DNA from 3 places in the Paenibacillus sp. FSL W7-1332 genome. Region 2 is predicted to be linked to each of the others. Evidence: riboswitches for the same ligand, from Rfam matches in the RefSeq annotation. Region 2 holds a riboswitch; each other region holds the start of a gene.

Region 1 (10,394 bases), 1.7 Mb from region 2:
AGCTGGATCAGGCAAAGTATCCGGGCTGGACCTTGGTCGGATTGGCCGGAAATAGCGGCAGGGCATTTTATTACAACCTGGAAACCGGTTTGATTGAGACGCCGGAGCTTCCGTTTCCGGCACAGTTTGTGGAATTGTTTAATATCGGGAAGAGCACAGACGGGCAGATTCTGTCTTCGGGCTTCATTTCAGGCGGGGGAATGGGAATTTACTCGCCGACCCGTAACGAGACCAAGCATTATCCTCAAATCGGTCAAGTCGAAGGGTTCGGTTCATTGAACGGAAAGATGTATCTCGGCGTTTATCCTAGAGCGACCCTCTTTGAATACGATCCAGCCAAACCTTGGAACCGGACGGACCCATCAGAACCGAATAACCCGCTGCGGCTGGGTCAGTTGGGTTCGGAGCAAGACCGGCCCGTAGCCATGCTCGGGGTCGAGGAAGAAAACCTGTTATACATCGGTTCCTATCCAATTGCAGGCAAAACAGGCGGGGCACTTACCGTCTACAATCCTGTTACCGGAAAGTTTGATGTGAAGCGCGACATTATATCCGGTCATTCGATCAATTCGTTGCTTTACCAAAATGGAAAGCTGTTTATGGCCACCGGCGCGATGACCGGCGGAGAGGGGAAACTTGCCATTTTCGATACAGCATCAGGCCGAGTAGAGCTGGAACAGGTACCTGTTCCGGGCAAAAAAGCAGTAACCTCTTTGATATGGGGCCCGGACGGTAACATATGGGGAATGGCGCTGGGGGCTCTGTTCATCTATGATACGGAACGCCAAGAGATTATTTACAGTGAGGATATGTTTCCTACAGCAGATTATGCACACAGCAATCCTCGATTGACCATTGGAACGGACGGCAATGTGTACGGTACCATTTATACGGGATATGTTGCTGACCATACTTATACGAGCAAGATGTTTAAGATTGACACAGCAAGCAAATCGCTGTCCATCTTGTTGGAGAGCAATGCGGAAAAGCTGGCGCAGGACGACTTTGGCAATTTCTATTTCAAATATGGCAGCGAGCTAATGAAGTATAGCGACCCGAATCTGGTCATGCCGCTAGACAAAGTACAGCTCGAGGCTGAATCGCTCCAGCTTCACCCGGGAGATGAGGTCGGTTATTCCTACGAAGTCTTCCTTGAGAGAGGAAGAACGACTAAGGAGTTATCCGGCGCTCACATTGAGTATTTGAGCAGCCGTCCGGATAAGGCGGCGATCGACCCCAAAGGAAAGATTATCGCCAAGCATCCGGGGCAAGCCGAGTTGTCGATTCGAATTACATTGAACGGGGTAACGGTTGAATCCAATAAAATCAAGGTGAAAATAACCGGACCTTTGTAAAACTGTTCATGACATATAGCAATATGAGGCCGTTGTCCTGGACAACGGCTCTTTATTTTATTATCCAGTGATCCATTAGACCGGGAACTTGAAGGATGGAATTACCAAGTGGGTTGAACTTATGAAAGTTTTCTGATCGGAAGCGAGATGTCCTTACCAGTTAAAGACGGTAATTTAGTCCCGTTTGACAAGAGGCAAAAGTTATAGGGTTTTATGATTTCTGCTGTCGCAATTAGGTCAATGGATATAGGAGTGAAGTTAAAAAATAGAACTATTTTCTTGATCAGCCATCATCTAATATCCAAGTAATTACAGAAAATCGCAGCCTTTCTTTTGAACAGAATAGCTTTAATACATAGTTAAGTGAAGTGTAGTGAAGTCGAGGAGTGGAAAAAATTAGTAAAGATTAACTATCGCGACCTAGTGTTTCATGAGGGTTATCAATATCATCAAAACCATTCTTGAAAGACAATATTGAACAAAAGACCTATCGATTTTCATTTGGAAACAAGATACAGTAATTGTAAATCGAATACATAATATAATCATGGTTTACAATTTAAATACTATTTTTGTACGACAATAGCAAACCCACCGAAAGGTGGCGACGCAAAGCTATAGGGGCTAATGCGGGATCTACTGCGACCGCAATGCCAGCCAGTTGCCGAATACAACGGGAAACCTCCGTTTTATTCATTATTTTGAATTGAAGAAAGGGGTTTTTTTGACGTTCCAAAAAACAACGGTGGCTTCGCTATAAAAAACTAGTTTGGGGTTGAAGGGGGACATTACTTGATCGCAGAATGCGAAGAGGATTTTTCTGTTCGTTAACAATCAGACATTAATGAATCGATTATCCGGGAGGTTGATGGTCATGGAACAAACGACTTGTGATGTATCAATTGACGAATTGCCGAGGGGGGGATGGGCCGACGATGAAGGAAACCAGGTTCGTTTTTCCCTTGATTTTGCAACGACCCGAAAACTCCATGAACTTGCGTTCAATTTCGGAATAACTGTGGATATGGCACTTATGGCTTGTTATTCGATCCTGCTTGCCAAATATACCGGCGAGGATGATCCTGTAATTGGGTATCTGTTGGAAAGACAGATGTTTCCTATACGTTACTCTCCTACTGTACATAAGCCATTAGGTAAGTTTCTGATAGAAGTCAAGCATACCACGATGCAAGCACTCGAAGATCGGAATATGCGAAAGAATTTGAGCGGCAACCCGTTCATCAAAGCGGCGTTTACTTGGCAAAACGCCAATGCCACTCCTTATGAATCCGATCAGCTGGGGACGTTTGAGCTTGCTTTGACGGCTTTTAAGAAGGAATTTATCATGATACACCTTGAATATTCGGCCCGCTCCTACAGAAAAGAAACGATCGAGCAGATGAGCGGCCACTTGAGCCGAATCGTGCATGAAGTAGTTGATTTCCCCGAGAAGGTGATTGCCGACATACGTATGATGTCGGAAGAAGAGGAGAGACAGATTCAGGCTTTCAGCGGATCTAAGACGGACTATCCTTCCAGCCAAACGGTCCATTACTTGTTTGAGGAACAGGTCCGTTTAACCCCCGATCGCCCGGCGGTCATGATCGAGGACCATCAGATGTCCTATCGGGAATTGAACGAACGCGCGAATCAGCTTGCAAAAGCACTGCAGGATCACGGCGTTAAGCCGGAGAGCGTCGTTGGCATTGTCGCGGATCGGTCTGTCAATATGATTGTCGGGCTTACAGCCAAATTGAAAGCTGGCGGCGCTTATATGCCCATCGAAGCCGATTTTCCGTGCGAAAGAATCGAATATATGCTCAAGGACAGTCGAGCGGGATTTTTACTGGCTCCTTCCAGTTGGAAGCCTGACATAGCATTTGAGGGAAAAGTAATTTATTGGGACAACGCGCAGCTAAGCCTTGACAGCTGTCCCCATACGATATCTGCAGCAACCTCGCAAAGTCTAGCCTATATCATCTATACTTCCGGATCAATTGGGACACCGAAAGGAGTAATGGTTGAGCATCGTAACATCGTAAGACTGGTCAAGAATACCAATTATTTCAACTTTTCCAAGGAGCATCGAATTTTGCAAACCGGTACAATAACATTCGATGCGTCGACCTTTGAAATTTGGGGATCCCTTTTGAACGGATCTACTTTGTATTTGATGAAGGACACGGACCTATTTGACCTTTACAAATTGAAGGAAACCATCATCGGCCACCGCATTACGGCTTGGTTTCTGACTACGGCTCAATTCCATAATCTGGCCGAACAGGACCCAGACGCCTTTCGTACGTTAGACACCTTGCTAATCGGCGGAGAAGCGTTATCGCCGAAGCACGTAAATGCCGTAAGGAAGAGGTGCCCCGATCTGCGGATGATCAATATGTACGGTCCAACGGAAAACACGACGTTCTCCACTTATTTCCCGATCGAACGTGATTTCATATCGACCATTCCAATTGGCAGACCAATATGCAATTCATCCGCTTATATTCTTGATAAACAGTTGAAGCTTCAGCCGTTCGGAGTAGTAGGAGAGCTTTGCGTCGGAGGAGACGGTATCGCGCGGGGGTATGTGAATCAGCTGGAATTGACAGAAGCCAAGTTTGTGGAACATCCGCTCCTCGGGGAAAGGTTATATCGAACGGGGGATTTGGCCCTGTGGCTGCCGGATGGCAATATCGAAATGATCGGGCGAATCGACGATCAAGTAAAGATCCGAGGGTATCGAGTGGAACCGGGAGAAATCGAGACCCGGCTATTGGAACACAACGCAATCTCGAAAGCCGCGGTAGCCGTCAAAGCAGACGGAAGTGGAAATCCGATAATATGTGCGTATTTTGTTGCGAAACAGGTGTTGTCCGAAACGGAAGTCAAGGCGTATTTAGCCCGGAATTTGCCTGAATATTTCCTGCCTTCACTTGTGGTGCAGATGGAAAGTTTGCCGCTTACCCCTAACGGGAAAGTCGATAAAAAAGCTCTGCCGGACCCTGATCTTCTTCGTCCGATGCTCGTCAACTGAGACGAACCGCTAAACGAAACGCAGCAAATGCTTAAAAAGATCTGGCTGTACAAGGATGTGGAGCAAATCGAGACCGCATTTGACCCGATCTATCGATGTTTATCGTCCAGTCATCACCAATGATGGATGGGAGCACACTAATTTGGGTAGGGAGCAAGGAAGGAAAAAAGTGAACAAAACAGATAAAGTGAAGTCAAGGCTAAAGTATGATGACGGCAAGCAGTCACCCTAAAACAAGGTTGACTGCTTTTTCTTTTGTGAGGAGTTTAAACTTGCTGCTCCTTCCGCCACTGTCGGATTGTCATTAAAATTATTCTAAAGTTACTTCAACCGACAGGGGATTGCCCCCCGTTGTATAATTCATTAATACAAAAGCATGTCCACATTACATAGGGGCGGGGTTATGATGCGCAAATCATGGTTTAAACGACTACTATTGTCCTACATGCCGGTATTTATGATTGTCATCACGTTTATTTTCTTTGTTTTCTTTCAAATGTTCAGTGAGCAAAGCCGTCGCGAGGCGCTGAATGCCAATAAGACGCTGTCCCTACAGGCGATGCGGATCGTGGATACGTCGCTCAAAGTGATCGATAATATGATCGTCCTCGAGAGTATCAACAGCGAGTCTTTGAACAATTTTTTTAAAGCAAACTCAGGAAGTGATGCCTACATCAACATCAGGGCCGTGCAGAAGCTTAAGGAATTGATCAATTACTATCCTTTGATCGATTCCATTTACTTGGTGCGATATTCGGACGGATATGTGTTGAGTGATGCAACCAACGCTTATATCGGTTCATATCCTGACCGCAAATTTATCGAAGAATATCAGGTGTCGAAGACTCCAAAGTGGACCGGTGGGCGCAGTTTCGAGCAATTCAAAATGATTGGCGGTAAACAGGTGGTCAGTCTGGTGCGGGGATCGCCATACATGAAAAATAATCTCGGCATGATCGTGGTTAACGTTTCGGCGGATTCGCTGAAAAAATTGACGGAGAATATGTACGAATCCAAGGTCAGCTTCATCCAGGTTAAAGATGCTTCCGGTCAGCTGTTGTTCGGGAGTGAGGCGAAAGTTAAAGAATCCGAGCTCTTCTCGGAATATACCTCGGACTACACCGGTTGGAAATATGGAAGCGGTCTCATCAATGGCGGATATGTCAACACGATTTCAGAACTCTATAATCTGTGGTTTGTGATCGGACTCCTCATGATCGCCGCCGGATTCATCTGGATGATCTATGTGACTCGGCGCAATGCCAGACCGATCGAGCGGATCGCCGAGCGATTCAGCGACTATTCCCTGCCTGTAAGGGGCGCGGGCTTATGGAAAGGCAGTCCCGATGAGTTCGCATTTATTGAGTCGGCGTTCGATCATATCCTGGAGCAGTCCAGGCAATACCAGGAAAAATACCAGGAAGATCTTCATCTGCGGACAAGGTATCTGTTCCATCAGCTGATTGAGGGACAAACCGATATGAGTCTGGAAGAGTGGCAGGAGGAAGCCGCCATACTGAATTTACCCGAGCCGCTGGACCGGTTTAGGTTACTCATCATTGAAATGGACAACTACGGAGAGTTCTGCCGGAAGTATACGGCGAGTGATCAGAATCTGCTGAAATTCGTCCTCCGGAACGTGGTGAACGAGATTGCGATGAAGGAGAGTATTCGTTTGTGGTCGGAATGGACGTCGCCCTCCTGCCTTGCCGTCATTTACTTTGAGGGGGACGAGACAGAGGAGAGAGAGGGAGAAGCTTTATCCCGTTTTGGCGCGAAAATGCGGGGCTGGACCGAGCAAAATTTGAAATTTACCGTTACGATTGGAAGCGGCGAGGAGGTTTATCGGATCCAAGACCTGTCCAAGTCGTATAAAAGCGCAGCCCAAGCGCTTAAATACAAAATCGTACTCGGGGAAAACCGTCTGATTCGTTGCGAGGATATCGCCGGCACCAGCCATGCCGAAGTGTACGCTCACCTAGGAGAAATCAGCTCGATTATTCAATCCTACCGAATGCTGAACATAGGGTGGGAGGAGGCATATGAGGCATGGTTCGCACAGTTAAAGGGCAGCCTTCTTACCAATGAAGAGATATTTAACCTTATGAATTATTTACTGTACAACGTCGGCCGGGAGCTTTCGGACATGAATAAGGATGTCTACCGCGAGTGGTCCCAGGTACGGCTTCCCCTACTTACGGAAATGCTGGACCATGGCAGTTCACTGGAGCAGCTGCGGATTGAAATCAAGCAAGTCATGACCAGTTTGTTCGAATCCGTGGGTCAGCTACAAGAAGGCAGGCAGTACGCAGCGCTTATCCGGGAGATCTGCAAGCTGATCGAACAGGACTATGCCAACCCGGATTTGTCGCTGGAGATGCTCGGGGATCGTTTTCAGCTGAATCCCAAATATATAAGCAAGTTGTTCAAGGGACATACCGGACAGAGGTTCGTCGATTTCCTTATCCAGGTACGGATGCGTGAAGCAGTGAAGCTGTTGTTGGAGACGGATGCCTCTGTACAAGAGATTGCGGAGCGGGTTGGCTATACCCACGCCATCTCGTTAACGCGAGTATTTAAACGGATTATGGGAACGGCACCGGGCGAATACCGCAGCAATCAGCTCCGCAAAACGAACGGTTGAAAACGGTTTCTTTGTAGAAAACGGTTAAGGTGGCGAGCTCATCGCTGCCTTTTTCGTTATAAATCATGCAGGCGAAAATGGTTAACCCGTTTATTCTTGTTTCTTGTTGATCGTAAGATCGGGCGTTTACAATGGCAATACATTCCGCCGCATCCAAAAGGGCGCTAATGATATCCGCAACATATAACGGAAGGAGTTCATGCTGATGCGAAGTCTCAACAATAAGTTACATGGCGGTCCCGGGCTACCCGGTCCTGCTCAGGTCGGCACCCGCTCCCGCCCGCAAACGACGTGGATCCGGATCAGGCGTCACTGGCAGCTGTATCTGGTTCTCCTGCTCCCCTTTCTTTACTTGATTGTATTCAAATATGTGCCGATGGCCGGGATCGTGATTGCATTCAAGGACTACAGCGTCATTAAAGGGATTTGGGGAAGCCCTTGGGCTGGATTCAAATACTTTGAACAATTTTTTGAATCCCCAAACTTCTGGCTCTACATCAAAAACACGCTTGGGATCAGTTTCTATGGTCTGGCCGTCGGGTTTCCGGCACCGATTATTCTGGCGCTCGCCCTGAACGAAATCCGAAATGGGCTGTTCAAGAAGAGCGTACAAATGATAACTTACGCTCCTTACTTTATATCGACGGTTATCATGGTATCGATCATTATCGTCAATTTGACGCCCCAAGTGGGCATGGTCAGCAAGCTGTTCGAAATGATGGGAGTAACCAATACGAATTTTATGGGTATGCCTGATCTGTTCAAATCCATTTATGTCTGGTCCGATGTGTGGCAGTACACCGGATACGGGGCGATCATCTATATCGCTGCGCTCGCCGGAGTAAATCCTGAGCTTTATGAGTCGGCCAAGGTGGATGGGGCTTCCCGCATCCAGAAGATCCTCAAGATTGATATCCCCAGCCTGATTCCCGTGTCAGTGATCATGCTGATCCTGAATCTTGGTAACATTATGAAGCTGGGTTTCGAAAAAATCTATCTAATGCAAAACCCTCTCAATCTCGCCTCTTCCGAAGTCATATCTACTTATGTGTATAAAGTAGGTCTGCTTGGGTCGAGCTTCAGCTTCTCGGCGGCGATCGGCTTCTTCAACTCGGTGGTGAATTTGCTCCTGTTGATCGCCGTGAATTACATCGCCCGAAAGCTGTCGAGCAGCAGTCTGTGGTGAGTCGAATGAATTCATCGCCGAGGCCGACTGAAACCATACCTAAATGAAAAAGGTGCCAAGGAGGGAACAAAATGCCCAAAACAACAACCGTAATTCGGGAATCCCGGGGGGACCGCATATTTGTCGCTTTGATCTATGCTTTCCTGACCTTGATTCTTATCATCGTGGCCGTGCCATTGATTTATATTCTCAGCTCATCCGTAAGCTCGCCGCAGGCCGTCGTGTCCGGAAAGGTATGGCTCTTCCCAGTCGATTTTACATTGGATGGATACAAGGCGGTATTTCAGAACCCGCAGATCGGCGTCGGCTATATGAACTCCTTGTTCTACACGGTCGTAGGGACGGCGATCAACGTGTCACTGACAATCATGTTTGGATATCCGCTTGCCAAGCGGACGCTGTACGGCCGACATTTCTTTATGATTGTGCTGGTTATTACCATGATGTTCGACGGGGGCTTGATACCGTACTATCTCCTGGTGAAGGATCTTCAGTTACTCGACACCCGTTGGGCGATGATTCTGCCGGGAGCCATGGGCGTGATCCAGGTTATCGTTGCCCGCACCTTCTTCCAGACGACCATCCCGGATGAACTGTCCGAAGCGGCGGAGCTGGACGGATGCAGCGATATCCGGTTCATTCTCAGCATCGTCCTGCCTCTGTCCAAACCGATTATTGCCGTCATGACGCTCATGTACGCAGTTGGACATTGGAATGCATATTTTGACGCCTTGATCTTCCTGAGATCTCCGGACTTGTTCCCGCTGCAAATCATTCTACGCAACGTCTTGATTCTGAACACGGTGGATCCGTCGATGATGGCCAATGTGGATCAGGTGCAGGCGCAGCAAGGACTGAAGGATCTATTAAAATATTCGCTGATCGTGGTCGCGAGTGCACCGGTACTGATCATTTATCCGTTTGTTCAGAAGCACTTTGTCAAAGGAGTCATGATCGGTTCCTTGAAAGGATAAGTGGGAAACCAGCTTAAGGGAGGTGGTGCGGTCTTTTATTCAAGGAAGATACGGGTGATTGGAAGTTTACTGATTGTGATCAGGAATAACATGAAAAAGAATGGGGGAGTTGTTTTGATGCGCAAAGGGTGGACGAAGTCTTTAATCGCGTTGTTAATCTGTCTGTTGACCTTGACGATGCTGCTGAGTGCCTGTGGAGGATCCTCCAATCCGGAGAACCCGGACGCTGCTGCTGGTGAGACAGGGGCGGAATCGCCTCCCGAACAAAGTGAATTGTTTACAGAGGTCGGCACCTATCCGATTGTGAAGCAGCCGATGACGATAAGAATGTTTGCGCCGCAGTTTCCGACCATCGAGGATATGAAAACCAATGCCTTTACCGTGTTCCTGGAAGAGAAAACGAACATCAAAATCGATTGGGATCTGGTTCCGAACAATGCCTTGAAGGATCGCAAACAGCTAATGCTCGCCAGTGGAGACTACCCGGAAGTCATCCTGCATGGGGACCTCTCCAAGGAAGAACAGATGAAGTATGGATCGCAAGGCGTGTTTATCCCGTTGAACGACCTGATCGAACAATACGCGCCGAATATAAAGAAGGCAATGCAGGATATCCCATATATGAAGGATTCGATAACGGCCCCCGATGGCAATATTTACGCCCTTCCTCAAGTAAATGAATGTTATCACTGCGATAACGCATTGAAAATGTGGATCAACAAGAAATGGCTCGATCAGCTGGGACTATCCGTTCCTACCACCACAGAAGAGTTTTACAATGTCCTGAAGGCTTTTAAGGAAAAGGATCCGAATGGAAACGGCAAGGTCGACGAACTCCCGCTTTCGGGATCAGATGAGATGTGGGCGGGAAACGTTTCGGCATTTCTGATGAACTCCTTTATTTTAGATGATTATACCGAGAAGAATGCGGGCACCTTCCTAAGGGTCATTGACGGCAAGGTTGATTTTACGGCAAATAAGGATGAATGGAAGCAAGGGTTGATTTACTTAAACAAGTTATACAAAGAGGGATTGATTGATCCGGCGGCCTTTACACAAAACGCTGACGCGGTTCAGCAAATGGCCAACCGGGAACCAGACAACGTTATGGGAGCTTTGTCTACCGCGCTGATCAGTTATGCCTACAGCATGGATGATAAAGCGCCGCGGCATAAGGATTACGTCGTGGTTCCACCTCTAA
Region 2 (10,394 bases):
ATCGGCGGTTTATTTCTGAGGTCTTGGTCTGTCATGTAGGTTTTTGAATATATTGTATTTCCATCTACATCAGCTACACGCAGAGTGAAATATGCTGGGTTTCCTGAATTAACACCATAAACTCTAAGGTTTCTGATCTCCATACTATGGTTAGAGTTAGGTTTTACTAAAGCTCCATGTATAGCACCGCTATATTGGTATAGGCCACCGAAAGGTCCATATTCTTGAAAAACTTGCGTTTCAAAATCTCCGCCTGAATTACTTTCCTCGCTAACGTTGCTCCCAGTAGAGGATTGGCTTAGAGAGGCATCTTCGGAAGAGATTGTTGGATCAGCAAAAGCAGAACCAGTTAACATTGCAGATAAAATAATACATGATACCAAAGAAATTTTAAATTTACTTTTCATGATTAATCAACCTCTTTTCCCAATTTTTAGGCCTTCATATATATAAACGCTAAATAGATTAATACGTTAGCAGAATCCTAATTTTTTTTGGAATCTTTAAATCAATATAAAAAGAAACGCTATCAGCTATATGCCGATAAGCGTTCCTTTTTCAAAATGTGCTTGCAGAAGTAATATCATCTACTTTTATCCAATTCCATTCACCCTCAGAGATAGACAGTTTGATCTCTCGTCTGAACGTATGGATTAGTACGACAATACCGGTTAACTCCCTTTCTTCATACTCAACAAACATCCTTACTGTAACAGTGCGGTGCTCATGAAAAGATTCGGCCAACGCCTTCTCGATTAACTCCATTTCTTGGGGATCAAGCGTGGGCCGAGCCTCCCTGCCCTCTTCTAATTGCCGGCGAATGATTGTTTCTTTATGTTCAGGAAGCATCATGCGACTAGACTCCCACAGCCCATTACCCTCCAGCTTTTTGCGTATTGTCATTTATAGTGTCCTCCTATCTTAGCTGATCGATCGAGCGCTTGGCCCGCTGCTGTTTTTGAGACTGCTCGGATTACAATTGCATTACCGTATTTGAGTTTTAATGCGTCGGTTGTCCGTTCAAGTGCCATCTGTCTCTCCCGGTCAGTATCAAACAGCGATAACTGATATTCATTGTCGGGGGTGAGCTGAGTCAAACTAACGCCTATCCGCCGGATCGGTAAGCCATCCCAATAAGTTTCAAGCAATCGGCGTGCCCAATGATAAACCTGATTGGTGATGTTGGATGGATCCTCCATCTTCATTTGTCTTGAAAATCCCGTTGGCCGATCGAAGTCAGCTCCCATACACCCCACCGACACAACATGCCCCATGAACCCTAGTGCCCGGCAGCGCTGACAGACCAACTCTGTTAGCTCGAGCAATGGAGTTAAGATGTGGTCAAACTCCCGATAATCAAAAGGGAGGGTCATCATATGGCCTACTGACTTTGGTGCAACCTGGTGTGTGCCTGATCGCACTGGGCTATCGTCGATTCCGTTTGCGATGCGCCAATACATTTCCGCCTGGATGTCGGAGTTCTTGCCAAACTTCCGCCGCATCATCTGCTTCAGCTTTACAAGAGGTGTCTGAGCTACACTTCCAATATTCAGGAGTCCCATAGCATTGAAATGTCGGGTCATACGACTGCCGGCCATAAACATGTCGCTGACGGGACGTTTCCACAACGTCTCGGGCAGCATCTCTTTGGTGAGGGTATATATGCCGGATGGATTCTTTTTGGCGTAATTGTCACATGCAGTCTTTGCAAGGATTTTGGTTTCGGCAATCCCGAAGCGAGTATAAACGCCTGTCGCAGCTTGTACATGAGCCTGAATGATCCGGGCCATTTCTTTTGGTGTATCCGCAAACAGATGCATCGAGCCGGTCACATCTAGAAATTGTTCGTCAATGCTGTACGGCTCGACCAGATCTGTGTAGCTCTTGTAAATGTCCGTGATCAGCATAGACACATCGATGTATCGTTGCATCCTCGGCTTAATAACAACAAGATCCGGGCATTTTGCCACTGCCTCCCCAAGGCGCTCTGCGGTAGTAATCCCCTTTGACTTGGCAATAGGGCAAGCTGCCAGCACAATTCCTGAACGACGTTCCGGATCCCCAGCAACCACCAAAGGCCGATCCTTGTACTCAGGATGTTCGGCCTTTTCTACACTCGCATAAAAGGATTGGCAGTCAACGAGCATGACCACACGTTTAGATGATTTCAACACATATCCCTCCTTCTTTTAATCCAAGGACGCGTATGTCATAGAATCAAACTCCGACCATCTATGTTTGTCAATAGAACACGTCCTTCATTCGACTAAAAATGAGCATAAATAGATAGAATTATGCTCATTTTTTATTTGTGCTCTATATCAAACAACTTGAAAAATATTATTCCTCCAAAGAATTAAAAGATTAGACCCTTTATGCACACATGTTTTTATATAGATACCCAACAGTACGACCTTGATTTCTTCCAGCTTGGTATAATCGCGAGGGAGGGTCATCATGTGTCCAACCGATTTAGGGTCAACCTGGTGCGTGCCTGGCCTTACCGGGCTATCATCGATTCCGTTGGCAATTCGCCAGTACATCTCGGCTGAAATATCGGAATTTTTACCGAATTTACGGCGCATCATCTGCTTCAATTTAGCAAGAGGCGTCTGAGCCACGCTGCCGATCGTGGGCAGCCCCATGACGTTAAAGTGGCGGGTCATCTTGCTGCCGGCCATAAACATGCAGCTGACGGGCAGTTTCCAGAGGGTATCCGGAAGCGAGTCCTTGGACAACGTGTAGATGCCGGACGGATTTTTCTTGGCGTAGTTATCACAGGCGGTTTTAGCCAGGATTTTGGTTTCGCCGATGCCGAAGCGAGCGTACACACCCGTGGCATCCATGACATGACGCTGAATGGTTCTGGCTAACTCATCCGGTGTGCCGAACAGATGCAGCGAACCGGTAACGTCTAAAAATTGCTCGTCGATACTGTAAGGCTCAACTAAATCGGTATAACTCTTGTATATCTCCGTGATTTGCATCGAGACGTCAATATACTTCTGCATCCTGGGTTTGATGACGACAAGGTCGGAACACTTGGATAGTGCCTCTCCTAATCGCTCTGCCGTCGTTATTCCTTTTGCTTTAGCGAGCGGACAAGCAGCCAACACGATGCCTGAACGTCTTTCCGGATCCCCTGCAACGACCAAAGGGCGGTTTTTATACTCGGGATGGTCTGCTTTCTCAACAGATGCATAAAAGGACTGGCAATCCCCTAACATGATCACTCGGTTAGATGATTTCACAGCGAACTCCCCTTATCTGCGATTTTCAGCCCCAGGTAGGTGTACGATCTCTGCTCGATCTCTGCCTCAATTAGCCCCCACAGTATAGACAGCTTGTGATGATACCCTCTGCAGATGAATTCAACCTCAATGCCAAGCTTTGTTTTTCGATCCTCGTAAACCTTAATGGCGTATTCACGCATTTTCCTGCGAGCCAGAGCTAAATCGGATAATGCAGCTGCCTGCAAATGGTCGATCATCGCATTCGTTAGCTCCGGGGTCTTTAAATCTGCTCTACATAGGATCGAACGGTCATGCTCTAACACATCAAGTAAAAGGGGTAATAAAATATAATCCTTCACCAGTTGGGTTTCATCTGGTTTCAACCCAATACTCAACATCATTAACCACCTCATTGACGGGAACGTTTGTTTGTATTATATGCGAACACTCGTTCTTTTATCAATGTAAATTATACCCTTATGATGAGGAATCAGAAACTCACAAGCGGTACCTGGCATAATCAGTGATTAAAGACCCCTACCTGGAGCCTTTCAATCAACGGATGGTTTTTGTTCAGATTCACTTTCATTACAAAGTCGGAAGGGATCTCTTGGATGCAAAACGAAATATCCTCCTGTAAAAATTCCGGTCTTTCAATATCGTAAAATTTCCCGGCCGCTTCTGACTTTCGAATTCGCTCAATGGTTTGTTCGGCAGATATACGATTAGTGTCTTGGAGAATTTCCGATATATATTGTGCGCAGGCCAGATCATCATCCCCTGACGGATGCGAAGCAATTACATTAATCGTCATGTCATCGTCTCTTAATAAGTTCCTCTTTATAAACTCTGCGGTTGTTCTTGCATTTGTGAACCCGGTAACGAATAGATGCTCGGTGCTCAATGCATTTAGGGTGGCTGTAACTCCATTGGTTGTCTTTTGGATCAGAAATTTCTCCCGAAGATCGAAGTCATGTAAACGCGCAGGCGAATTATCCAGCTCAAACCCCGGAATCGGCAGACCCTGTATCTCCCCCGCCAATAAAAAGTCAGGATAGATTTTCTTTAGACGCAAGGCATCGTCCAGAGTTCCTGCCAGAATGATACCCTGAACCCCATGGATAAAGGCATAGTGCGCTACGGTAAAAGCCCTTATAACATCAATTACAATATTGATGTGTGATGCGTCCAAGGTGTGATGGTGTCCTTGAATAATCTGTATCGGCATGTCGTATCCCCTTTTCCCCGGCATAATGGGCTATTTTAGTAACAGTATATTTGCCCAAAACCAAGGAGTGCTCAGATCCTCTAATGGATTCAGCAGCAGCGATGGAATATTAAATCCGGATGTGGTGATAATTAGGAAGCATGGAAATAAAGAAAATGTTCTGTTCTACACGAACTTCAAGTCCGAGGAGCGATACCATGGAGAAGACCAAAAAGCGAAAACTGAATATCAGCTTTCATAGCGATATCGACCTGCAGACCGACTCCGAGGAGACACAAGACAGCGAATCCACCGGAAAATCAAAAACTTCTACCGGTTCAAAGGGTCAAGTGTGGGAATTTATCGCACTGGCAACGATCCCGATCGTGCTCGTTTTTGGCAATTCCATGCTAGTTCCGGGGCTTCCTGAAATGCAAAGGGAACTGGGTATCAGTAAATTCCAAAGCAGCTTGATCATCACGATTTTCTCCTTGGCAGCTGGCTTATTTATTCCGATTATTGGTTATTTGTCCGATCGATTTGGACGCAAAGTTATTATTATACCCGCCCTGATCATATATGGAGGTGCCGGTATTCTGGCAGGATTCGGTGCTATTTGGAACTCTTTTGGGGTGATTATTACCGCGAGGGCGATTCAGGGGCTAGCGGCCGCCGGAACAGCACCGATTGCCATGGCGCTCGTCGGCGATTTATACGATGGCGGGACAGAGAGCAAGGCACTGGGACTAATCGAAGCCTCCAATGGCGCCGGCAAGGTACTCAGCCCGATCATCGGCTCCCTGCTTATGCTGATCGTATGGTATGCTTCCTTCTTTGCATTTCCCGTGTTCTGTGCACTATCGTTGTTGGCCGTCATTTTTATGATCAAAGAATCAAAACAACATTCAAAGCAAGAACTAAGGAAGTACCTTGGAAAAATCGGGGACATCTTTAAAGAAAAAGGCCGCTGGCTCATCACTGCTTTTTTTGCCGGTTCGCTGGGGCTATTCATTTTGTTTGGCATACTGTTTTATCTATCCAACATTCTTGAAGACAAGCCTTATAACATTGACGGGGTCGTGAAGGGCTTGATTTTGGCCATTCCATTACTTGGGATGGTTATCACTTCCTATACGACGGGAAGCTTGATCAAGAAGAATGGCCTGTTGATTCGTTGGCTGATGAATATCGGACTGATTGCCATGACCCTGTCTCTGGCAGCTACACTTTTCTTTTTTAAGAACATTTATGTGTTTATCGGGCTGCTGACAGTCAGCTGCATCGGAACCGGAATGCTTCTTCCTTGCCTGAATACGATGATCACCGGTGCAGTTGAGAAAAGTGAGCGAGGGATGATTACATCCCTTTATAATAGCTTGCGATTTTTGGGAGTTGCAGCAGGGCCGCCCTTGTTCGGGTGGATGATGGATAAATCGGATCAGGTTGTTTTTATAACCGTGTCTTCACTATCTTTGGTTACTCTAGGTTTGGTGTTCTTTTTGATTAAGCCGCCTCGGCAGATCGGATGACCGTGACGAATCCCTATGACAAAAGATGGGCACCTGTCAATGGGTATGAGCATATTATGCCAATGTCATTGGATTAAACGACTAAATCAAAAAGAATTGAGGAGATCCTAGAATGAACAGTTCTCTGCGAACAGTTTGGCCCATGGAGATATGTGATCCGAGCGGGCTGCGCGAAAATCCCGAACACGGCAAAAAAGACCACGACACCTACGGGGTCATGGAACGCGGGATGACGATGGTTATTGATAAAGGCCTGGGTAGAAACATGTTCTCAGATGTGATTGAAACAGCCTCGGATTACATCGATTGTGTCAAATTCGGTTTTGGGACGGCTCCGCTGTATAAAACGGAAATGCTGCTATACAAAATCAATCTAGCCAAACAACATGGAATCACGGTCATGCCCGGCGGGACCTTGCTTGAGACAGCCGTGCAGCAAGATGTCGTCCCCGCATTTTTTAATACCGTTTGCCGTCTTGGATTTAACGCGATAGAAGTATCTGACGGCACGATTGAGATGTCGCGAAAAAAACGAACGGAACTCATTCGGGAAGGTAAACAACGCGGACTTCGGGTTTATACGGAGTATGGTAAAAAACAATCCGGTTCCCACATCGACGCCGAAATGCTCGCGTATACAATGGAAGCGGATTTAGACGTAGGCGCGGAGTTTATCATTGTTGAAGCGCGCGAGTCTGGACTAGGCATCGGTATTTACGATAAGCATGGCGAGTGCCAGGAAGAAATGATAAATAATATCATCGACAACGTGTCGGATGCAAGAAAGCTGATTTGGGAGGCACCTCTTAAGCAGCAGCAAGCGATGCTTCTCCGCAAATTTGGATCTCATGTACATTTGGGAAATATCCAACCCACCGAAGTGCTTTCCCTTGAAACGATGCGCCGGGGTCTTCGTCAAGATACGTTTGAACTCGGGGTGAGAGAGAAACAAACCGATGGATTTTGTTACGTAATTTAAACATAGACCAAACCACAAGAGAATGATAAATACTAGCGGGCTGCCTATGGATATCTCCAGAGTCAGCCTATACATATTTTCGTTAAAAAGATCTATCCCGGTATCCCCTCCAGGGAACAAGCATACACTTAAAAAAGCAGGACTAGCTTGTTACTCTAATCGATGAAGGATGATTCCGTGTGAACTTACAGATCCTACCCGGGCGGAAGAGCCCCTTTTTCTATCGTCATGCTTCCAAGAAACTTTTCTACATTACCGCCGGCTCCATCATTCAAGGTTTTGCCATGGCCATGTTCTTGTTTCCTCACGCCATTCCTTCGGGAGGAGGAGCAGGGATCGCGGTGCTTCTGAACCATGCGTTTGAGATCCCGATGAGTCTCGGACTGTGGCTGGCTAATTTTATTTTCCTTGCCTTTACAGTCCCTTATCTTGATGGAGTCAGTGCCTTCGGGACCATATTTGTTATAACAGTGACGTCCGTTTCCGTTAATTTCTTCGAGGTGTTCCTAGAACCCCCGTTCGGCAACGTATGGATCGATCTTCTATTCGGCTCGGTTATTCTCGGAACAGGTGTCGCCATCCTCATAAAGCAGAGGGTATCGAATGGGGGAATCGGTTATGTTGCCTTAGCCATTTATAAGTATAAAAGAATCAACCCGGGCACCTCATTGTTCTGGATGAATGGAATCATATTCGCTTTCGCTGCCTATGTGATCGATTGGAAAATTATTATCCTTGCAGTTGTATGCCAGTGGATATCGACCCGGATCATTAACTGGATTCACCAGTTCCCTCCCCCGAAATCGGTCTATCAACCCGCTTGGCGCAAAAAGTGATTCTGTATACGTGTAAGAGTGATTTACAAATCTAACAAAAATATGGGAATTTGGGTCGTACGACCTATATTAAATGAAAAACAATGTAAGTTATAGTTTGAATAAGTCATAACATGTTTGGATATTCGACAAATTCATACTCTTCGTACGACAATAGCAAACCCGCTGAAAAGCGGCGACGCAAAGCTACAGGGGCTAATGTGGATCTGCTTAAGACCGTGATGCCAGCCAGCTGCCGAATACGACGGAAGCCTCCGTCTCTTCTTACTAGTTTTTCCACCTATGTCTTTAAGCTGATGGAGGCTATTTGTGTTGTTTATTAAATTTTATGAAAGGGGGACCTGTACTAGTCTTAACAGTCTTATCTACCTGAAAAGGGACTTTAAATATATTGAAAGGCAGGTGAATCGTAGATATAATTTTCGGCACACAATCGAATCGTTTCGTACGATAATAGCAAACCCACTGAAAAGTGGCGACGCAAAGCTATAGGGGCTAATGCGGATCTGCCTAAGACCGCGATGCCAGCCAGTTGCCGAATACGACGGAAGCCTCCGTCCTATTTTGCTATGGTTATCTTAATGGATGGTGGTTTTTTATTGTTTATTTTCGCTTATAAGCTACCGAATTCAGAAGCGGAGATGACTAGAAGATCGATTTCATTATTAATCACTTATTCTTAAAAGGAAGAAGGGAAAATAATGGGCCGTAGAACACTGCTGGAAGCAAACGATCATTTTCCTAATATCCTCAGTATGTCTGAAATAAAAGGAAGGTTGATTGAACGGAAAGAAATTTTATATTTGCTGCAAGAGGAAACCAGGAATATGAACGATTTGCTGTCCATACCTTATTTATTTGTTATAACAGATACGGATGGTGCCGTTATCGATTATTGCGGCACGGATTTGTTAAAAGGATATTTTGAAAGAAATAATATAAAAAAAGGCACATCATTTGCGATGAAAACCGCAGGGGTCAATGCCATTTCTTTATCGATGGAAAATTAATCGGTTTCTGTCGTAATTGGTACCCGGCACACCAACCAATTGTTTGCCGAGCTGTCATGTGTATGTACGCCAATTCGAATAAAAAATGTGATTATAGGCTACCTTGGCCTGAGTTTTCATTATTTACACGAGGTTACATTTGCCATACCACTCATTGAACACCTGGCTAAAAATATTGAAGAAAAACTGCCTCAAAAGGACCCCATTCTACAAAAAGAGCTGACTTATTCTCACTTTGACCAATATGAATTAACAAATCGTGAGAAAGAGATAGCTTATGGATGGCTGGAAAATAAAAACGTACCTGAAATTGCGGGCATTTATGGGATTAGTCAAAGCACGGTCCGTACTTTTATTAAAAAGATATACGCAAAGACGAGCGTTAATCATAAAGGAGCATTCCTTAGGAAATTTACTTAAAATTTAAATTAAAATACATAAGTATAAACTACCCAATTTTGGGTATTTTTTTTGTTTAAGTCGAATTTTATACTTTAAAGTAAGTTGTCGTTGAAGGATTAATGAACATTTTGACAATTTCATACTTCGTACGACAATAGCAAACCCATCGAAAGGTGGCGACGTAAAGCTACGGGGACTAAGGTGGATATAAACACTATGCCAGCCAGTTGCCGAATACGACGGGACCCCAGTCTATTTAATCATGGCGGGGGGTTTTTGTGTTTTGAGTGATATTGCTAAAGGTGGTGAAAAAATATAAAAATGTCTAATTGTAGTCTTCAGAAGATTAGAGGCAAACTATCTCACCAAATATCGTCAGCAACCTATTCTACATATTTATGCCTGTAGGGATGTCTTCTTGGGAGGAAAATCTAGAGTATGGACAAAACTAACAAAAAACATTTACTTGATGATGTTGAGACGAAGATTAATCAAGGTCTTTTCTCTGAAGCATTTAATGCCCTTTATCATGGATTAGACAGCATACGCAGACATTCTTCAAAAAAAGATTGGAAGCAGTTTATTGCCCAATATCGTCAACATGCAGTAAGCTATTTTTTCTTACAAGAACCGTTTTCTCGTCGAGCATTTGACAAACCGCGCGGTTATGCTGGTGATCCCGTAATGATGGATTCCATCTATGACTTCGACAAAACAGCACCGCCACCTTACGAGGGCAGACAAGCAGAAATTTCCGAGCTTCTCAACTACGAGCTTAATCGTATAAGTTATGCAAATGATGCTGTTCGCGAAAGAAAACGTATATTTTCCAGCAAGATTGACGAAACAGCAGAACGAGTTGCGAACCCTTATATTCTCTCTTTTCCTAGCGGCCATTTGAGAGAAGTATTGGAAAGTGTCGCGGTTAAGAATAAACGCATTGGGAAATTTGTTGCTATTGATCAAGATCAGGAGGCCCTTTCGGTTGCAGCGGAAATCATAAAAGACTTTGGCGAAACGATTCCTGCCTCCATAGTTGACATCATTGAAAATGAAGTGCCTCTTCCTGGATTTGATTTTATATACAGTGTTGGTGTATTTGATTATCTGCCCAACGGAGTTGCCAAAAAATTAGTTAACGAATTATTTAATTTGCTCAATCCCGGAGGTCGATTGTTAATAGCCAATTGGCTTCCTG
Region 3 (10,394 bases), 1.8 Mb from region 2:
ACGTGTCATTTGCGCTTTCGGACTAAGAGCTTCCGGCCCGTTGCCTTGAATAATTCCCGCATAGATCAATTGGGTTACATCTGCCTTTGCCCAAGCCGCTACATTGGCCCCATCCGTATATTGTGCCAGCGTAGTAGCAATCTGCTCCTGATTTGGCACATCTTCGGATTCAATCAAACGATACGCACGAGCAATCATAGCAAAACCTTGCTCTCTCGTAATTTGCAGACCGCCTTTGAAGTTGCCGTCATTATAACCGCGAACGATATCAAATTCATTCGCAATGGATACAGCGTCCTTATACCATATTGAGGCCGGTACATCAGAGAAATTAGCCTGCGATGCATCCTGACGCATTAAGCCCAGGCCCAACACGACAATCTCAGCAAATTCCGAGCGTGTGACATAACGATTCGGCGAGAATGTATTATTACCGTTGCCTTTCAGACTCAGTCTTGCGGCAATGTTGTTGACATCCTGTTTGCCCCAATGGGATTTTACATCCTCGAAATCCTGAGGATTCCAGATGACCGAGTAAGTGCCGCTGCTGCGAAGATCATTGATGAGTGCGAAGTAACGGTTATTGACCTTTGTTACGACCGTCGGTACATGGAATACGCTGCCGTCCGGATTAACGATAACGCCTGTCGTAATCCGGTTCGGATCTACGCCTTCCGGAATTGCGATGTATTTTGGCGCATAGCCGTTCAATAATCCCGTTCTATCCGTTTTTCCGTCATGCATAAAGGCCAAATCGAGGTCGACCGGATGCACAAGCAGTTCATAACCGCCTTGAGCTGCCTTCTCGCGGGCAAGCTTAGCCAACTCATCGCCAGAACGTTTGATCTTGATGTTTGCCGCAATGTCGCTGATCGGAGCATTGCCGAACTGCTTGCTAATCGCGTTCACATCGAGTTGTCCTGCAGGAACCGGATAAATCGCCAGCACATCTTCAATATCCAAGCTGGAGCCGGTATCAGAAAGCTTCTTCAGATCTTCAACCGTCAATCCTCGAACTTCAACATCGCCGTTACCCGGTACGCTAATGCCGAGTTTATGTCCTTTACCGTCCGCAAGAATACCGGACAGTTTGTCCTTATCGATCGTAACCGTCGCTTGACCACCGTTTACCGTGCCCGAAGCGAACGATACATTCGAACCGTTAATGGTTATTACGATGTTCCCCGGTTTCACCGTGTTGTCCGATGTTGGTGGAGTTGTTGGATTAATTGTGTCCGAGTTACCGCCACCATTATTGCTACCACCATTGTTGCCACCGTCGGAGTTGTCATTACCGGACGCTTTCTCACGAACGATGATATAGGTATACTCGTTAATCAGCTTATTGGCTTTGTCATAGACGCCGACTGTGATCAAGTTCTCACCTTCGATAAGCGGAAGCTTATTCCACTTGTCGGCAGAATACTCTAGACCATTCACGATGATTTTAAACTGGGTATCGTCCGGATATTTTGCCACTGGATTCAGGCTGATGCCGTATACATCATTCGCAACAGTTCCGTAATAGTTTTTGTTCTGGTTCGGGTCGAACGGTGGAGTTAACTCGATTTCTCGATTGCCCCCATTTGTTAGACCAAGAAGGTTAAGATCATCCAGTTCCCCACCCAGCTTCACAAGGTCCTTCTCTGCTTGTTTTAGAGCTGCCAACGCTTTGTCGACTTCATCTTGCGTTGCTGTTGGATCGCCCAGTACATCTTTTGCCGCATTCATGGCTTCTTGAAGGGCCTTCCAGCTCGCTTCGGTATACTCGGTTTCTACCAGGTTTTCGGCTATAATCTCGTCAACCTTTTTTTGCAGTTCGGTTTTGTCGACTGTAACCACTGGCGTCAGCTCGTTTCTAGCTTTCTCCAGAGCTGCCAGTGCTGAGTTCACTTCGTCTTGCGTTGCTGCTGGATTGTCCAGCACTTCTTTTGCCTTCGTCATGGCATCGTCAAGTGCTTTCCAGCTTGCTTCGGTATAATCAGTCTCTACCAGAATCTCGGCTGTAATTTCATCGTACTTCCCTTGTAGTGCCGTTTTATCTACTGTTTTTTCAGTTAGATCTTGTCGAGCTTTCTCAAGCGCCGTCAGCGCTGCGTCGACTTCGTCTTGCGTTGCTGCCGGATTGTCCAGCACTTCTTTTGCCTTCGTCATGGCATCGTTAAGGGCTTTCCAGCTTGCTTCAGTATACTTAGCCTCTACCAGGTTTTCGGCTGTAATTTCATCGTACTTCCCTTGTAGTGCCGTTTTATCTACTGTTTTTTCAGTTAGATCTTGTCGAGCTTTCTCAAGCGCCGTCAGCGCTGCGTCGACTTCGTCTTGCGTTGCTGCCGGATTGTCCAGCACTTCTTTTGCCTTCGTCATGGCATCGTTAAGGGCTTTCCAGCTTGCTTCAGTATACTCGGTTTCGATTAAGTTCTCGGCTGTAATCTCGTCGTACTTCCCTTGCAGTGCCGTTTTATCTACTGTTTTTTCAGTTAGATCTTGTCGAGCTTTCTCAAGCGCCGTCAGCGCAGCATCGACTTCAGCTTGCGTTGCTGCTGGATTCTCCAGCACTTCTTTTGCCTTCGTCATGGCATCGTTAAGTGCTTTCCAGCTTGCTTCAGTATACTTAGCCTCTACCAGGTTTTCGGCTGTAATTTCATCGTACTTCCCTTGTAGTGCCGTTTTATCTACTGTTTTTTCAGTTAGATCTTGTCGAGCTTTCTCAAGCGCCGTCAGCGCTGCGTCGACTTCGTCTTGCGTTGCTGCCGGATTGTCCAGCACTTCTTTTGCCTTCGTCATGGCATCGTTAAGTGCTTTCCAGCTTGCTTCGGTATACTCGGTTTCGATTAAGTTCTCGGCTGTAATCTCGTCGTACTTCCCTTGCAGTGCCGTTTTGTCTACTGTTTTTTCAGTTAGATCTTGTCGAGCTTTCTCAAGCGCCGTCAGCGCAGCATCGACTTCAGCTTGCGTTGCTGCTGGATTCTCCAGCACTTCTTTTGCCTTCGTCATGGCATCGTTAAGTGCTTTCCAGCTTGCTTCAGTATACTCGGTTTCGATTAAGTTCTCGGCTGTAATCTCGTCGTACTTCCCTTGCAGTGCCGTTTTATCTACTGTTTTTTCAGTTAGATCTTGTCGAGCTTTCTCAAGCGCCGTCAGCGCAGCATCGACTTCAGCTTGCGTTGCTGCTGGATTCTCCAGCACTTCTTTTGCCTTCGTCATGGCATCGTTAAGGGCTTTCCAGCTTGCTTCAGTATACTTAGCCTCTACCAGGTTTTCGGCTGTAATTTCATCGTACTTCCCTTGTAGTGCCGTTTTATCTACTGTTTTTTCAGTTAGATCTTGTCGAGCTTTCTCAAGCGCCGTCAGCGCTGCGTCGACTTCGTCTTGCGTTGCTGCCGGATTGTCCAGCACTTCTTTTGCCTTCGTCATGGCATCGTTAAGGGCTTTCCAGCTTGCTTCAGTATACTCGGTTTCGATTAAGTTCTCGGCTATAATCTCGTCGTACTTCCCTTGCAGTGCCGTTTTATCTACTGTTTTTTCAGTTAGATCTTGTCGAGCTTTCTCAAGCGCCGTCAGCGCAGCATCGACTTCAGCTTGCGTTGCTGCTGGATTCTCCAGCACTTCTTTTGCCTTCGTCATGGCATCGTTAAGTGCTTTCCAGCTTGCTTCGGTATACTTAGCCTCTACCAGGTTTTCGGCTGTAATTTCATCGTACTTCCCTTGCAGTGCCGTTTTGTCTACTACTTCAAATTGTCTAGTCACAGTTTCCGACTGATTGTTATTTATACTAGCTGTAACATTGACCGTATATGCACCTGTATTCAGGGCTTTGTCAACTGGGAACTCCCAGTTTCCGTTCGCGTCAGCAGTCCTCTCCTCAGTGATGATAAATGTCGGGTCTGCTGCACTAACGATCTTAATCGTTACTTTCGCAAAAGGTTCTGTTACACCGCTCAATGTCGGATTCGTCCCTGTTTTCTCGCCATTGGTACTTGGTTGGCTTAATTCGTTCTTAAATGATTTCCATACCAAATCATTATTGCCTACACCATAACTTGCAAGAAGATGACCGTTATCGGAAAAAAGGTTCTCCAACCCCGTCAAACCGGCTCCGGCTGCCACTCCAAACTTACTTCCCACAGTCATGCGATTATGGGCTGTAATACCTGCTTCTCCGGTAAAATTATTGTCTAGAGCAAGGAACATATTGCCTAGCAAAACAAGGTTTCGCTCAGTTTGTGGGCTCGATCCTGTATTCCCCGAGATGTGTGCTGTACCGGAAAGAACGAATCGATTATCGTTGCTCGACGAGAGCTCAACCCCTCCGCCCCTATTGTCAGTGATTTTACCTCCGGTCATAATGAACTCTGCATTTTTAACAATTAAGACCGCACTCGAGCCTGAAGTCGTATGTTTATTACTTGTGATTTCTCCACCTTTCATTTCTATAACCGCTCTAGTTGTGCCTTTACCTTCGAAATAGATTGCGCTCCCTCCAAAATCGGAAGGACTGTTACGTAAAATAGCACCCTCTTCAATGATCAGTCTCCCCCCATAGACATTCATAATTCTGCCTTGGAAAGTACCTCCACCGAAGCTGGCGTCAATGATAATATTTCTTAGTGTAAGCTGGCCCTGCTCAAGATGAATAAGGGTGTCTCTATCTCCTCCCGGCTCACCGCTTGCAGCACCCTTTGCCGAGCCGCGCTGAATGACAGCGGCATTTACTGCATTAGGGTCTGTCGAAATCGTAACACTCTTGTTTTGGTGAAGATGAAGATACTTCTTGTCAGCATTGATTGACAAATCGATATTGTTCAGGACATATATCGTTCCCCCGTCAGGAACCTCTTGATAGGCTTTGTACAAAGTAGCATAAGGATTATTTTGGGATCCATCACCTGTGGTATCATCGCCTCCGCTAGATACATAAACTTCCGAAGAAGCAGCATAAATGACTGGCATTCCTGAGCTTACCCCAAGGCCCGTGAAGACAAGGGTAAAAATCAGAAACATAACTCCAATTTTCCGCAAATTAATGTTGTTGCTTAGCATTTAGATCCATTCCTTTCTTGGTGTGAAGTTTTCCATTTTCACCGTAGTGACGGCCCATTTCCACCTCTTTTTCACTACTTTTTCAACTGCTATGTCAGGGTCTTAAGAGCTGCGTATTCGACTCAGAAAAACCGATAGACTTACGGCTATTTCACAGCACTCGACTCCTTCAATAGAATAACTAAAAACCTCCATCCAAAAAGCAAATGCCAATAGACGGAGGTTTCCATCGTATTCGGCAACTGGCTGGCATAGGTCAATAGCACCATTAGCCCCTATAGCTTTGCGTCCCCGCTTTTCAACAGGTTTGCTCTTATCGTACGAGCTTTATATGTAATACTTGGTAGAAAAACTACTTAAATTTTGATTCTTTTTTCATAAAAATACAAGGTGCTCAGGTCTTATGTTTGTTGTATTTTATCAAATTATGTCTAATATAGTGCTTTGGTAGCTTCTTTTGACATTATATGTGGCAAATCTGAACATATCCTGAATAATAAGCTTGTTATAGATAGAGTCTTAAGTATGCAAAAAGTCTCTTCACCTGGGGGTTCTCTACCATCGCGAATTGTATCATTCACTTCTATACAAAAACTATACAAGCCAGGGACTTGAAAGATGAATACTAACAAAACAAAGTTGTAATGCCAGTAGATTACCCTTTTCAGTGATATAAAAGGGTTTGCTATTCCGATAAAATTTCTTTAAATGTCAACTGCTGTTTTGATCCTGCGCTTCATAACGAGGTCTATCAGCGAAAAAATACGAAGTTGGAACCGGAACCAGACATATAAAGAAAATGAGCCCGGCATAATTACCGGACTCATTTCATTAAACTGCCCAATACCTGGGGTTCCTTTAATCGGGTCTTTTATTTACCTTTCCCGGCATAATAAATGTCGTTCCGCTTAAGCAGTCTCATAGCTTCACCGCCATAAATGTTAGGAAGGTGGTCGTGATCCACCGCTCCCCCGTTCCGACAAAGACCGAAGATGTGAACGGAAGCGCGGCTTCTGCATCCACGCCTTGGGTGACCCCCTCCATATCGATTTGCTTCTGAGTCAAGGTTAGCTCATAGAATGAAGTCAAGCCCTCATACTCTGCCGTGATGAGTACGGTTCCTTCCGACTTCGCCGTCACTACACCGCTAGCGCTGATCTCCGCTATAGTTGGATCACTGCTTGTATAGATGACGTTTGCCTCCACCTTTTCACGGCTTCCATCGCTGTACACTGCGGTAGTCACCGTTTGGGCATTCTCTCCAACGACCAGTACAACCGGCCCCTCGAGCTCAATCTCAGTCAGTGTAACCGGTTCGTCATTGTCGCCTGCTGATACCGATTGTAAAAGAGGTCGTTTAGCCATATCGTCCCATCTCCAAATCGCGTTAAAGTCCCACCCTAGCCTATCTGTATAGGTGGATGGAGTCTCTATTTCACTTTCAGATAGGCCTAATCCTTTAAGGTTTGTCAAAGCTCCTTCAGCGACACCTTCTTTATTCACTATCATGCCGTCAAATGCATAATTATTTTCGAGCGTAGCGGTGTGCCCCGCAAGAACTCGTCCCATCACCCGGTTTGCCATCGTTGGCGCCGTAACCGAAGGGCCCAAGGCAATGACATTTCTGACGACCGTATCATTGTATCCGTATCCAGTCACTCCGCCCGCATTGCTCGTCATCGCTCGAACGGTTCCAGACGCATACACGTTTTCTGTTAGGCTGCCCGAGTTCGTAATTCCGATTAGGCCGCCGGCCTGACTTACCTGAGCGGTTACATCCGCGGTTGAATAGCTGTTTCTTACGATGCCATTGGAATAGCCTACTAGCCCCCCCACTGTGCTGGAGCCTGTAATGGAGCCGGTTGAGAGACTATTCTCTACCTCGCCATTGTTCGTATTGACGAGTATGCCTATTCTGCTTCCGCCAGTGACGCTGGCATCGATCATGGCTATATTTTTAATCACTCCGCCATTAAGATGGAATAAGCCGCCGCTCGAAGAATGAAAGTTAACTATTTTCTTCCCGTCGCCATCCAAAACACCGATGAACGAAACCACTTTAAAAAGCGATTCAGCCGGTTGTCCGGCGTAATCCAAATCATGGTCCAACATATACTTTTCCGCCGGGAAGTTTTCCATAACGTTCAAATCAGCAATGGATTTGATTCTGTAATAACCTGCTTCATTTCTTTCTAAAGGCACGACAGGCTCGCTTGCCTCTTCGGGATTACTGTTCAAAACCGGACGCTGTAAAGCATCATTCCACATCCAAACCGACTCAAAATCCCATTTCAATATATGGATATACGTATTGGAATCTTCAACCTGTTGCTGGGATAGCCCTAAACCTTTTCTGTTGTCAGCAGCGGCAATACTTTCGCCTTCTACATCCACAATCATGCCATCAAACGCATAATTATTCTCAAGCGTTGCGGTATGCCCCGCAAGCACTCGTCCCACCACACGGTTCGCCATCGTCGGCGTTACGACTGAAGGATTGAGAGCAATCACGTTTTTAACAACCGTATCATTATAGCCGTAGCCAGTCACTCCGCCTGCATTACTTCTAAGCGCCCGAACGGCTCCAGATGCATACACGTTTTCCGTTAAACTGCCTGAGTTTGTAATGCCGATCAAGCCGCCAGCCTGGTTCAACTGGGCCGTTACATCTGCTGTAGAATAGCTGTTTCGCACGATGCCATTGGAATAGCCCGCCAGACCGCCCACGGTGCTGGAGCCTTCGATTGAGCCCGTTACATAACTATTCTCTACCGTTCCGTTGTTCGTGTTAACGAGTATACCGATATTACTTCCGCCAGTAACGCGTGCATTAACCATGGCTATGTTTTTAATCGTTCCGCCATTGAGATGAAATAAGCCGCCATTTTCTGATTTGAAATTGGTTAAGGATTTATTATTTCCATCAAATATGCCAAGGAAAGGCGTCCCCTTAAATAAAGGATCAAAAAGCTGCCCTTCAAAATCAAGATCGTTTTCCAATATATAATTTTCATTTGGAAATTCTGAAATGGTCTTTAATTCACTAACCGAACGAATGATGTAGTACCCATCTTCATTCCGATCAAGCTTCGGCTTTGGAATATGGTTTTCGTTAATTTGTTCCAAATTACTTTGCAGTAATGGACGCTTGGCATCTTCATTCCAGATCCAGATCGAATCAAAGTCCCAACCAAGGGTCTCCATGAAAAAAGCTGGCTTCGTGAATGCTTCTGCACCCACCCCCTGTCCTTTTTCATTGTTTGGATCAGGGACCGTAACGTTCTCACTGCTAACAAACATATTTTCATCGGCGTAATTATTGACTAAAGTTGCCTTATCCCCAGCTAACACTCTGCCGACAATTCGATTCGATGCCGTACCTGTAACAATCGATGGATTTAATGCCATACTATTTTGAATGACCGTATTGTTATAACCGTATCCGCTGATGCCGCCAGCATTGGATTCTTCTGCTATGACGGCTCCCATGGCATAGACCTGTTCGGTTATACTCCCCCGATTCGTAATCCCGATCATGCCGCCGGCTTGCTTGCCCCGTGCATTAACTCGAGCTGTTGAATAACTGTTTCTAACGATACCGTTCGAGTAGCCCACAAGACCGCCAACTGTAGAATTGCCTCGAATAGCTCCGGTACTGTAGGCATATTCCACGATTCCATCATTCTGATCCACCAGGATTCCAACATTGCTCCGGCGAACATCAATGTCTGCATGGATGATTCCTACATTTCGAATAATTCCTTCATTAATGGCAAAGAGACCTGCGCCGCCTGAGGAGATCATAACGTCTGTAATCGTATGCCCTTGCCCATCAAACGTACCCGTAAATGGAGTGCCATTTGCGCCAATCGCTTCGAAAAACACGCCCTTCCCATCAATGTCCCGGTCTAAAATAAAATGTTTGTCCGGGAATTCATGCATTTTATAAAGTCCACTGGCACTTTTGATTTGATATGGATTGCCTTCCGAACCATCGCCCAGCATTCCTTCTTTCGCTATGAACGGGTCTGTTAACGGCTCTTGATCGATTGGATTATTAACCAATCTTACGACGATCGTATGTTCATCGCCAAATGCAAGAGGGTTATCAAATAAGATGATTTGTTCTCGTCCGAGATGTTCTAGCGTTGCTTCTTGAATAACTGTTTCCAACAGCTGTTCACCTGTATGATCCCGCTTTTCCCCGATCACGGTGACACGTTCACGCGAGCTCGGGTAATTCAAGACCCCAACGCCCTTCAAGACGTTATTTTCCACAATTGCGCTCGTTAATTCCAAATAATTGGCCGGTTGTTTAATCGTAAATGAATCAATCTCAACACCGTCGCTGTTGTAAGCTTTCAAGGTGAGCGATTGATCGTTTGATTCTAAAATAACACCCGTCTGCTTATTTTCATCATAAACGATATGATCCCAGTCAAATGATTTGTTATCAAAGAACATTGGACCTGATGAACCAACGGTCACAAAAGTTGTTCCTAAATTCATCGCTTCTTCCGATATATCCTTTACACCATCTCGTATGGTTGTCCGTTTATACACATGATCATGACCACCAATATACAAACTAACGCCAAGGCGTTCAAATGCTTGAGACAATTTCACTCTCATCATGTCCATACCGGTCTCATCGCCGGATTGACCGCCATAATAAGGATAATGCCCCATAACGATTTTCCACTTCTTGTCGGTTGCTCGCAAATCTTTTTCCAGCCATGACAGCTGCTTGTCAAAATCCAGCACAGAATTCAGAACAGCAATGTGCATATCGCCATAATCAAACGAATAATTCGTTTCCCGGTAACTGCCTTCACCGTTCTTCGGCAGGTTGAAAAACCCGGAGAACGGCACGAGCTTCCGCTCTGTCGCACGTTCACGGTCCCCGACAATGTGAGCAGAAACTAGCCCCATATCATGGTTGTAAATATGGTTAAACACATCATCCCAAGCATACATATTGCCGCCGTTCTCGACCAAGTCTCCGACTTGGATCACCGTCTGTCCGTTTGAATTTTTCTCCTGCAGAACGTCCAGCATATTTTTAAAGAGCTGGAAGCTTTCCGGATTTCGATCCGGAACTCCAAGATCTCCCATCACATACATAACGGCTTCCTCTGAAGCTGGCGCGGTCCTGAAGCTATAACTGCCGCTCCAAGGTCCAGTCGGTGACATTCCATACCGATAGTCATACTTAGTCCCTAAGTCGAGATCTGTTATATTCGCTTCATGAGCTGCAAGAACGCGATAGTTACTCTTGTCATACGTATCACCATAGGCGGCTTGAAAATAAGAGACTTCCGCTTGTACCACTTCAGCATCGTCCCATGTTGCCA

What was found. A riboswitch is a leader RNA that binds a small molecule or an ion and turns the genes downstream of it on or off. The one in region 2 is predicted to bind cyclic di-GMP.
Region 1: another riboswitch for cyclic di-GMP. It lies ahead of MKX98_RS17520 (amino acid adenylation domain-containing protein); the one in region 2 lies ahead of MKX98_RS25375 (hypothetical protein).
Region 3: another riboswitch for cyclic di-GMP. It lies ahead of MKX98_RS33570 (S-layer homology domain-containing protein); the one in region 2 lies ahead of MKX98_RS25375 (hypothetical protein).

What each region holds. Positions count from the first base shown of each region.
Region 1 covers NZ_CP150209.1:3,925,163-3,935,556, reverse strand. The annotation lists gene MKX98_RS17525 (hypothetical protein) at 1-1,355, shown strand, start outside; cyclic di-GMP riboswitch class I at 1,930-2,024, shown strand; gene MKX98_RS17520 (amino acid adenylation domain-containing protein) at 2,230-4,389, shown strand; gene MKX98_RS17515 (AraC family transcriptional regulator) at 4,793-7,033, shown strand; gene MKX98_RS17510 (ABC transporter permease subunit) at 7,239-8,219, shown strand; gene MKX98_RS17505 (carbohydrate ABC transporter permease) at 8,291-9,193, shown strand; gene MKX98_RS17500 (ABC transporter substrate-binding protein) at 9,284-10,394, shown strand, end outside.
Region 2 covers NZ_CP150209.1:5,629,332-5,639,725, reverse strand. The annotation lists gene MKX98_RS25420 (hypothetical protein) at 1-407, opposite strand, end outside; gene MKX98_RS25415 (YolD-like family protein) at 559-903, opposite strand; gene MKX98_RS25410 (DNA polymerase IV) at 900-2,147, opposite strand; partial or broken gene MKX98_RS25405 (DNA polymerase IV) at 2,403-3,227, opposite strand; gene MKX98_RS25400 (hypothetical protein) at 3,248-3,634, opposite strand; gene MKX98_RS25395 (2-phosphosulfolactate phosphatase) at 3,754-4,461, opposite strand; gene MKX98_RS25390 (MFS transporter) at 4,659-5,969, shown strand; gene MKX98_RS25385 (phosphosulfolactate synthase) at 6,082-6,948, shown strand; gene MKX98_RS25380 (YitT family protein) at 7,200-7,784, shown strand; cyclic di-GMP riboswitch class I at 7,930-8,024, shown strand; cyclic di-GMP riboswitch class I at 8,230-8,324, shown strand; gene MKX98_RS25375 (hypothetical protein) at 8,486-8,794, shown strand; gene MKX98_RS25370 (LuxR C-terminal-related transcriptional regulator) at 8,882-9,214, shown strand; cyclic di-GMP riboswitch class I at 9,343-9,431, shown strand; partial or broken gene MKX98_RS25365 (class I SAM-dependent methyltransferase) at 9,635-10,318, shown strand.
Region 3 covers NZ_CP150209.1:7,404,032-7,414,425, forward strand. The annotation lists gene MKX98_RS33570 (S-layer homology domain-containing protein) at 1-5,040, opposite strand, end outside; cyclic di-GMP riboswitch class I at 5,275-5,362, opposite strand; gene MKX98_RS33575 (CehA/McbA family metallohydrolase) at 5,959-10,394, opposite strand, start outside.